2 regions of the Arthrobacter sp. 92 genome follow, and region 1 is predicted to be linked to the other one. Evidence: riboswitches for the same ligand, from Rfam matches in the RefSeq annotation. Region 1 holds a riboswitch; the other holds the start of a gene.
The links. A riboswitch is a leader RNA that binds a small molecule or an ion and turns the genes downstream of it on or off. The one in region 1 is predicted to bind S-adenosylmethionine.
Positions count from the first base shown of each region.

Region 2: linked by a shared signal. The riboswitch ahead of ACP4XC_RS21585 (DUF1737 domain-containing protein) and the one ahead of ACP4XC_RS16485 (aminotransferase class V-fold PLP-dependent enzyme) in region 1 are both predicted to bind S-adenosylmethionine.

Region 1 covers NZ_CP189863.1:3,544,455-3,548,535, reverse strand. The annotation lists gene ACP4XC_RS16490 (class I SAM-dependent methyltransferase) at 1-756, opposite strand, end outside; gene ACP4XC_RS16485 (aminotransferase class V-fold PLP-dependent enzyme) at 845-2,266, opposite strand; SAM riboswitch class IV at 2,301-2,414, opposite strand; gene hisN (histidinol-phosphatase) at 2,597-3,409, opposite strand; gene rsgA (ribosome small subunit-dependent GTPase A) at 3,465-4,081, opposite strand, start outside.
Region 2 covers NZ_CP189863.1:4,627,207-4,631,287, forward strand. The annotation lists gene ACP4XC_RS21580 (EAL domain-containing protein) at 102-1,175, opposite strand; SAM riboswitch class IV at 1,566-1,681, shown strand; gene ACP4XC_RS21585 (DUF1737 domain-containing protein) at 1,716-2,018, shown strand; gene ACP4XC_RS21590 (rhodanese-like domain-containing protein) at 2,015-2,425, shown strand; gene ACP4XC_RS21595 (O-succinylhomoserine sulfhydrylase) at 2,426-3,634, shown strand; gene ACP4XC_RS21600 (hypothetical protein) at 3,741-4,070, opposite strand.

The DNA of each region.
Region 1 (4,081 bases):
TGCCTTGAACGCCCGCCATGTCTGTGTCAGGTACGGCAAACCGATTACGTCGCCGGGGTTGTGCGCCAGATGCTCGTGGAGATACCAGTCCAGGTTGGCCAGCACTTTGGCGCGGGTGGCCTCGCCGGCCGCCAGGTAGTAGCTGCGGGATTTGGTGAGGTCCATGATCTCTGCGGTGGTCACCGGCGCCTCCCACCGGGTCAGGTGGCTTTCCAGTCCCTGGAATTCAGGGCCGACGGCGGGCCGGAAGTCGGGTTTGTGAACGTCACCGGCGTGCATGATCCGGGAGAGGCGGTGCACCCACGGAACGGAGGTGTCCAGCTGGTTCCAAATCAGCCCAAGCACTCCGCCGGGACGGAGGATCCGCGCGATCTCCGTGCTGGCCAGTAGCGGATCGCACCAGTGCCAGGCCTGTGCCACCGTGACAACGTCGAACGCCGCGTCGTCCAGGCCCGAGGCCTCGGCGGTGCCTTCCAGCGCCAGCACGCCGGGCATGCTCCGCCGCAGCTGCGCGAGCATGTCCGGGGACGGATCCACCGCCGTCACCCGAAGACCGCGCTCCACGAGCAGGGCAGTGAACTTCCCGGTGCCGGCGCCGAGGTCCGCGGCGTCCCGCGCGCCCGCGGGAATCAGCCAGTCCGCGGACTCACCAGGGTAGCCCGGGCGGACACGATCGTAGTGCTCGCCGCCGTCCTGAAAGCTCTGCCCAAGCTCGTTCCGGCGTTTGTGGTGCAGTTTGGGTCCTCCCCGTGCCACGCGACATCTCCTTCGGGCAGGCTGGATCTTTACCCCCCGAATTTACCGCACGGGAGCGGCGGCGCGGCATCGTCCCGCGTGGGCGGGCCTAGTCGTCGGTGCACGGGGCCGCGCCGGCGGTGCCTGGCGTGTTGGGTGCCCAGTCAGGATAGCTGCGGGTGTCGTTGGCCGGGACCCAGCGCCCCGAGTCCACCACGTAGTCCCAGCCCAGTCCGGACCGGCGCAGCTCTTCGATCCCGGCGAGCAGACGCTGGGCGTCCTCCAGCCGGGAACCGACGCCGAAGCTTGCCCGCAGCGATCCGGACGGCAAGCCCAGCCGCTTGAGCAGGGGGTGGGCGCAGAAGCGGCCATCGCGCAGGCCCACGCCGTGTTCCGCGGACAGGTAGGCCGCGACAAGTCCGGCGTCGTAGCCGGCCAGGGAGAAGTTGACGACGCCGATGGTGTCGGTGCTCTGATCCGTGTCGCTGAAGATCTGGTGGACGCTCACGCCGTCGATCTTTTGCAGCCCTTCGACCAGGAACGACCTGATGGCCGACTCGTGGGCGTGCCAGAGCTCCTGGTCCAGGGCCGCGATCACCTGGGTGGCTCGGGCAAGGGTCGCGGCACCCAGGACGTTGGGGGAGCCGCCTTCGTGCCGTGCGGGGCCGGTGGCCCAGCTAACGGAGTCCAGCCTGGCCTCCCGGACAGCGCCGCCGCCGGCAAGGTGGGGAGTGCCGGCGTCGAGCCAGTCAGTCCTGCCCACCAGGACGCCGGCGCCGAAGGGCGCGTACAGCTTGTGCCCGGAGAAGGCGAGGTAGTCGACGTCGTCCGCGGCGATGTCGACCCGACGGTGCGGTGCCAGCTGGGCGGCATCCACCACAATCCTGGCGCCGTGCTCATGGGCCAGGGCCGCGAGTTGGCGGATCGGCAGGATCTCGCCCGTCACGTTTGAGGCGCCGGTGACGGCCAGCAGGCTGACGTCACCGTGCCGCAGCTCCGAGCGCAGGTTCTCGATGGTTTCGCTGAGGGTGGCGGCCGCGATGACGCTGCGGTGGGGTACTCCCTGCCATGGCAGCAGGTTGGCGTGATGTTCTATGTCCAGATACAGCACCTCGCCGGTGTGCCTGCCATCTTTCACCGGAAGGCAGCCCGCGAGGAGATTGAGGGAATCCGTGGTGTTTCGAGTGAAGATCACCGAATCATCCGGGCGGCCGCCCACAAACTCGCGGACGATGGCGCGGGCGTTTTCGTAGACCGACGTGCTGATCTGGGAGGCGTAACCGGCGCCGCGGTGGACGCTGGCGTAGTACGGCAGGATTTCGTTGAGGTAGGCGGAGACCACGGACAGTGCGGGAGCGGAGGCGCCATAGTCCAGGTTCGCGTAGCGCACGTGCCCGCCCTGGATCAGGGGCGCCTGGATTTCCGCTCCGGTCACTGCCGAGAGCGGGCGGCCAGCCACGGCGAAGCGATCGTTGAGGATGCCGGCAGGAGCGGTGAAACCGGGGTTCGCGGGGAAAGTGGCAGTAGTCATGGGACCTCACTCTGAAAGGACCCCTCGCACCGGGGATCCGCGCTTGCCGGGTCCGTTCCGGACCGGCCTGGTCGTCACCCGGGGCACCCCACCGCGAATGGAGGGTTGCCGGCCAGCAAACCGGGGTTTAACGCTGGCACTCGTGACCTGCTAAGAGCCTAGGACATCCGCGCGGTGCTTGGAAAAACCCTCCAGAATATTAAGCGGTTTGTTACGCGATTGGCCACAAGGGCATCCCGGCCGAACAAACAACGGCGGACGCCCCCTTTTCGGGGCGTCCGCCGTCGATTATTCGGTCGGTCAAGGGGAAACGGGGCCCCTGACGGGCCGTTACAGGAGGTCGTCGAGATTCGGATTCAGACGCTTGAGCACTTCAGAATGGAGGATCGAATTGGTGGCCAGGGCATTGCCGCCGAACGGGCCGTCCACGCCCTCCAGCGAGGTGAACCGGCCGCCGGCCTCGGTGACGATGGGCACCAGGGCGGCCATGTCATACAGGTTCAGTTCGGGTTCGCACGCGATGTCCACCGACCCCTCGGCCACCATGCAGTATGACCAGAAATCGCCGAAGGCGCGGGTGCGCCATACTTCCTCGGTGAGGCCGATGAATTCGTCGAAGTTGCCGCGCTGCTTCCATCCGCCCAGGCTTGAATAAGAGAGTGAGGCATCGGAAAGCTTCGAGACGTTCGAAACCTTCAGCCGGGTGGCAGCGGCCAGCGAGCGGCCCATGTAGGCGCCGGACCCCTTGGCCGCCCACCAGCGTTTGCCGAGTGCAGGTGCACTTACCAGTCCAACCACAGGCTCGCCCTCATCCACGAGCGCGATGAGGGTGGCCCAGACGGGAACGCCGCGGACAAAATTCTTGGTCCCGTCAATTGGATCGATGATCCAGCGGCGCGAACCGTGACCTGAGCTGCCGAACTCTTCACCGAGGACGGCATCGCGTGGACGGGAACGGGAGAGCTGCCCGCGGATGGACTCCTCAGCGGCCTTGTCGGCATCCGTAACCGGCGTGAGATCCGGCTTTGTCTCCACCTGGAGATCCAGTGCCTTGAAACGGCTCATGGTCTGGGAATCGACGGAGTCAGCCAGGACATGGGCCAGCCGGAGGTCATCGTTATAGCTCGAAGCGGGTTGGGTCATGGTTCCAAACTACCGTCTAAGCGTCCGGCTGAGCGGGAGGCCACGTTGCGGGCGGCTAGGAGACGGTGCCCAGTTCCTTTGTCTCCTGGGCTTCCATCCGTGGGTCCGTGCCCAGCAACCGCCGCAGGGAAGCGAGCCGGGCGGCTCCTGACGCTCCGGCGTGTCCTTCGGCCACCCAGGCATCCACTCCGCAGTTGACGGCTGAGGAGTCGTGCTTGCAGCCGCGTTCGCAGGCGTCCGTGCCGGGCTCAAGGTCCGGGAACGAGCGCAGGATCCGGTCCGGGTCCACGTGCGCGAGGCCGAAGGACCTGATGCCCGGGGTATCAATGATCCAGCTTCCGGGAGGCGCGTCGCTGATCCGCAGGGCCAGCGCCGACGACGATGTGTGGCGTCCCCGTCCTGTCACGGCGTTGACTCCGCCCGTGGCACGTTCCGCGCCGGTCAGGGCGTTGACCATGGTGGATTTGCCCACACCGGAGTGGCCCAGCATAACCGTGACCTTCCCGTCGAGATGGGCGCGGAGCTCTGCCACGGCGTCGCCATCCAGCCGGGCGGACAGCCCGTCGTCGGAGCGCGCGTCGATACCCGAAGCCGCTGAATCGGCCGTGCGGCTGATGATGACAGGGAAATCGAGGTGCCGGTAGTTCGAAAGGAGTTCGGTGGGATCCTTGA
Region 2 (4,081 bases), 1.1 Mb from region 1:
GCCGGAAAGTCCAGTAACTGGATGAGATTTATTTTCGCCCGGACCAGCTGCCTTCCGGAGCGGAGTGCGCCCGGGAAGGCAGCTCAAGCGGCTGAACAGACCTAGGTGGTCTGATGGGAGGGCTGCGAGCGGGACGATTCCTGTTCGGCTGCCACACGCCAGTGCGCCCATTCCAGCGGTTGAACCGACGGGCGGCCCAACAGATATCCCTGGCCTGCGGTCATTCCCAGGCGGGTGACTGTGGCGAGTTCGGCCTCTGTTTCAATTCCTTCGGCCACCAGGTCAGCATCGATCTGCCGGGCAAATTCCACCATCGCGGCACCGACTGTTTGCTGGCCGGCAGCCCGGTCGATGCCTGATATCAGGCCCCGGTCGAGCTTCACGATATCCGGGCTCAGCAGCTTCACCTGGCGCATCGAGCCGAAACCGGCCCCCGCGCCGTCCACGGCCACCCGCAGTCCGCGCAATCGGAGGGGCGCCAGTGCCTCCACCAGGGGGGCGTACTCGTCTTCAGCGAGCCGCTCGGTCAATTCGATGACGATCCGGTCGAGGGCCAACTCGGATTGCTCCACGAAGGCGCGGAGCCGCGGGTCCAGGCACGTTGCCGGCGACAAGTTCAGGTCCACATAGAGATGCGAGGGAAGTTTTTCCGCAGCGGCGAGCGCCGCCTGCAGGGCCGCGAACTCGAGATCGGCGCCCAACCCGACTGCCGCGGCCTCGTTGAACCAGTGATCAGCGCTTGCGCCGTCGTCGCTCACAAAACGTGTGAGCGCCTCGACGCCCACAACGCTTCCGGTGGCGAGTTCGCAGATCGGCTGGAATGCCGTCAGGAGCATCCTGTCACCCAGGATCGCCTCGATCTTCTTCCTGCTGCGCCGCGTGAACAGAACCGGGTTCCCGGTGTCCGCCTCAGGCGGCGGCAGAATCGGAGTGAGAAGGGCCGCTGGCGGCACGTCAATTCCCTGGGCCTCAGGACCGGAGGCCCCGGGCGCGTGATCATCCGTTGCGGCCCTGGTGGCGATCAGGTGTTCGAGCAACGCGCGCTCGGGGCGTCCCGGATGCGTGGCCATGCGGGTCCGTAGCCGTTCCCGCGCCCACTCGCTCTGCGGAGAGGGATCGTCCAGGACCGACTCGATAATGTCCCATGCCTGTCCACGGATCGCAGGACTACTCACGTCCGAAGGCGGGATTGACTGGGTTCCCCATTCCGCTGTCAGCTCTCCGTCGGTCAATGCTGGAAAAGAAGTCTCATCCATTGACATTGGTTATTCCTTTATAAGTGCTGGTCCCGGCTGAGCCCGGGACCCGTCCATGGCTGCCGCACACTGATTCGAGGATGCAGTAACCGCGAACGTTTCAAAAGCGTACAACGAGACTGGGCTCTCTGTCTGTAGTGATCGCTATTGGTGATCGAGTCGTAATCTGTGCACGCGAGTTTCACTCTGTATGCCCGGGTGAATCAGGAAAGACCTGTGCCAGTGTTCCGTGCCGTTGGACGCGTGCCGTTACGGAACATGACGACGACGGCGGTGCGGGCCGTCCTTGTAAGTGTTACGTTTTTGGGGAGTAATGAGAACCGGTGCCAAGCCCTGACTGGCCGGTCGGCAACCCTCCCTTTCGCGGCGGGGTGCCTCAGGTGAATACTCGGCATATCGACCCATTCGAGTTGCAAGCGTGAGAGAAGGAGATCTGTTGTGTCTGATGCCCCCGTCAATCTGAGCCCGGCCGTTGAGCCTGCTGCCGGTCAGCAACAACCCGCCCAGGAAAAACTGGCCTATCGCCTCATCACGGGCCCGGACGACCGCACCTTCTGCGAGCGCATCTCCGAGGCGCTGGCCGACGGCTATGTGCTCCACGGAAGCCCGGCCGCCACGTTCAACGGCACCAGCGTGATCGTTGCCCAGGCCGTCATTCTGCCCGCCGCTGTGGCCACCGCGGACGCCGCCGTTGCCACTGCTGTTGACGAGCTGGATTTCGACGGCGAATTCCCGGACGAAGGATTCGAGGGCCACGCGTGAGCTACGCAGGAGACCTCAGCCCTCACGATGCCTGGGCCAAGCTGGAGCAAGGCGCCGTCCTCGTGGACGTCCGCACCGAGGGAGAGTGGGCCCATATCGGGATACCGGACACCAAGGCCACCGACAATGATCCCCTTTTCATCCAGTGGGTCTTCCCGGGCGGCATCCCCAACCCGGATTTCGTCGAGCAGCTGAAACAGCAGGCTCCTGAGGACACCGCCGTCGAACTGGTGTTCCTGTGCCGGTCCGGCGCACGGTCCATCGCGGCGGCGATCGCGGCCACCCAGGCCGGCTACACGGCCTACAACGTCCTGGAAGGCTTCGAAGGCGAACCGGACCGTTACGGCGAGCGCACCGTCAACGGCTGGAAGAACCGCGGCCTGCCCACCAATCTCGGAAAGAACTAAGTGACCTTCAACCCCGACGCCGCCAGCTGGAGCCCCGACACCCAGGCAGTCCGCGGCGGCCTTGACCGCACCAACTTTCAGGAAACGGCCGAGCCGATCTTCCTCAACTCCGGATTTGTCTACGAATCCGCGGCCGCAGCCGAGCGTGCCTTCACCGGCGAGGATGAACGGTTCGTGTATTCGCGCTACGGGAATCCCTCCGTGGCAACGTTCCAGGAACGCCTGCGGCTGCTCGAAGGCACCGAGGCGTGCTTTGCGACGGCGTCGGGCATGTCCGCCGTCTTCACCGCCCTGGGCGCCCTGCTGGCCGCGGGCGACCGCGTGGTGGCGGCCCGCTCGCTGTTTGGTTCCTGCTTTGTGATCCTGAACGAGATCCTGCCCCGCTGGGGCGTGGAGACGGTCTTTGTGGACGGACCGGATCTTGAACAGTGGCGCGAGGCTCTGTCCCGGCCCACCACGGCGGTGTTCTTCGAATCCCCGTCGAACCCGATGCAGGAGATCGTGGACATTGCCGCCGTCAGCGAACTGGCGCACGCCGCCGGTGCCACCGTGGTGGTGGACAACGTTTTCGCCACCCCGCTGCTCCAGCGCTGCGGCGATCTTGGCGCGGACGTGATTGTGTACTCCGGGACCAAGCACATCGACGGCCAGGGCCGGGTCCTGGGCGGGGCCATTCTGGGCACGAAGGAATTCATCGACGGCCCCGTCAAACAGCTGATGCGGCACACCGGCCCGGCGCTGTCCGCATTCAATGCCTGGGTGCTCACCAAAGGCCTGGAAACCATGGCCCTGCGCGTGAACCACTCGTCCGCCTCGGCCCTGCGGCTGGCGGAATGGCTCGAGGAACAGCCCGCGGTCAGCTGGGTGAAGTATCCGCTGCTGAAGTCCCACCCGCAGTACGGACTCGCGGCGGCGCAGATGAAGGCGGGCGGGACCGTCCTGACCCTGGAGCTGTCTCCCTCCGCCGGGCGCTCGGCCAAAGAGGCCGCCTTCGCGCTGCTGGATGCGCTGCGGATCATCGACATCTCCAATAACCTGGGTGACGCGAAGTCACTCATCACCCACCCGGCAACCACAACCCACCGCGCCATGGGCCCGGAGGGCCGCGCGGCCATCGGGTTGAGCGACGGCGTGGTGCGGCTCTCGGTGGGCCTTGAAGACGTGGACGACCTCATCGAAGACCTGCAACAGGCTCTCAAACAGATCTAGGCGGCGGTCCCCCGGGCGGCGGTTCCCCGGGCGACGGGCCCGGGCAACAGCCCCTCAGTGCCTCAGTGCCTCAGTGCCTCAGTGCCTCAGTGCAGGATTTCCCGGATCAGCCCGCGGTGTCGACGTCCCAGTGGACACGGATTGCCTCCGCCACCGGGCCCCCTGTCACGTCCACCCGGAAGGCAACCGGAGCGGTCCCCGTTTCTTCGATGACGGCGTCGCGGTACACCCGGCCGCACGAAGGGCACAGGGTGTAGACGTCCTCGTCGTCAGGCCACGGGGCCAGCCCGGCCGGCACGGGTGACTCGCCGTCAATATGCACGGGTATCCCTTGCGAGTTGGCCTGGATCAGGCCGTCCTTGCTGACGGTGTTCCCGCAGACGCAGGTGATGGTGGTGACATCATGATCCACCACGTCGGCATATTCAGTTTCCATGGCGTGCTCCC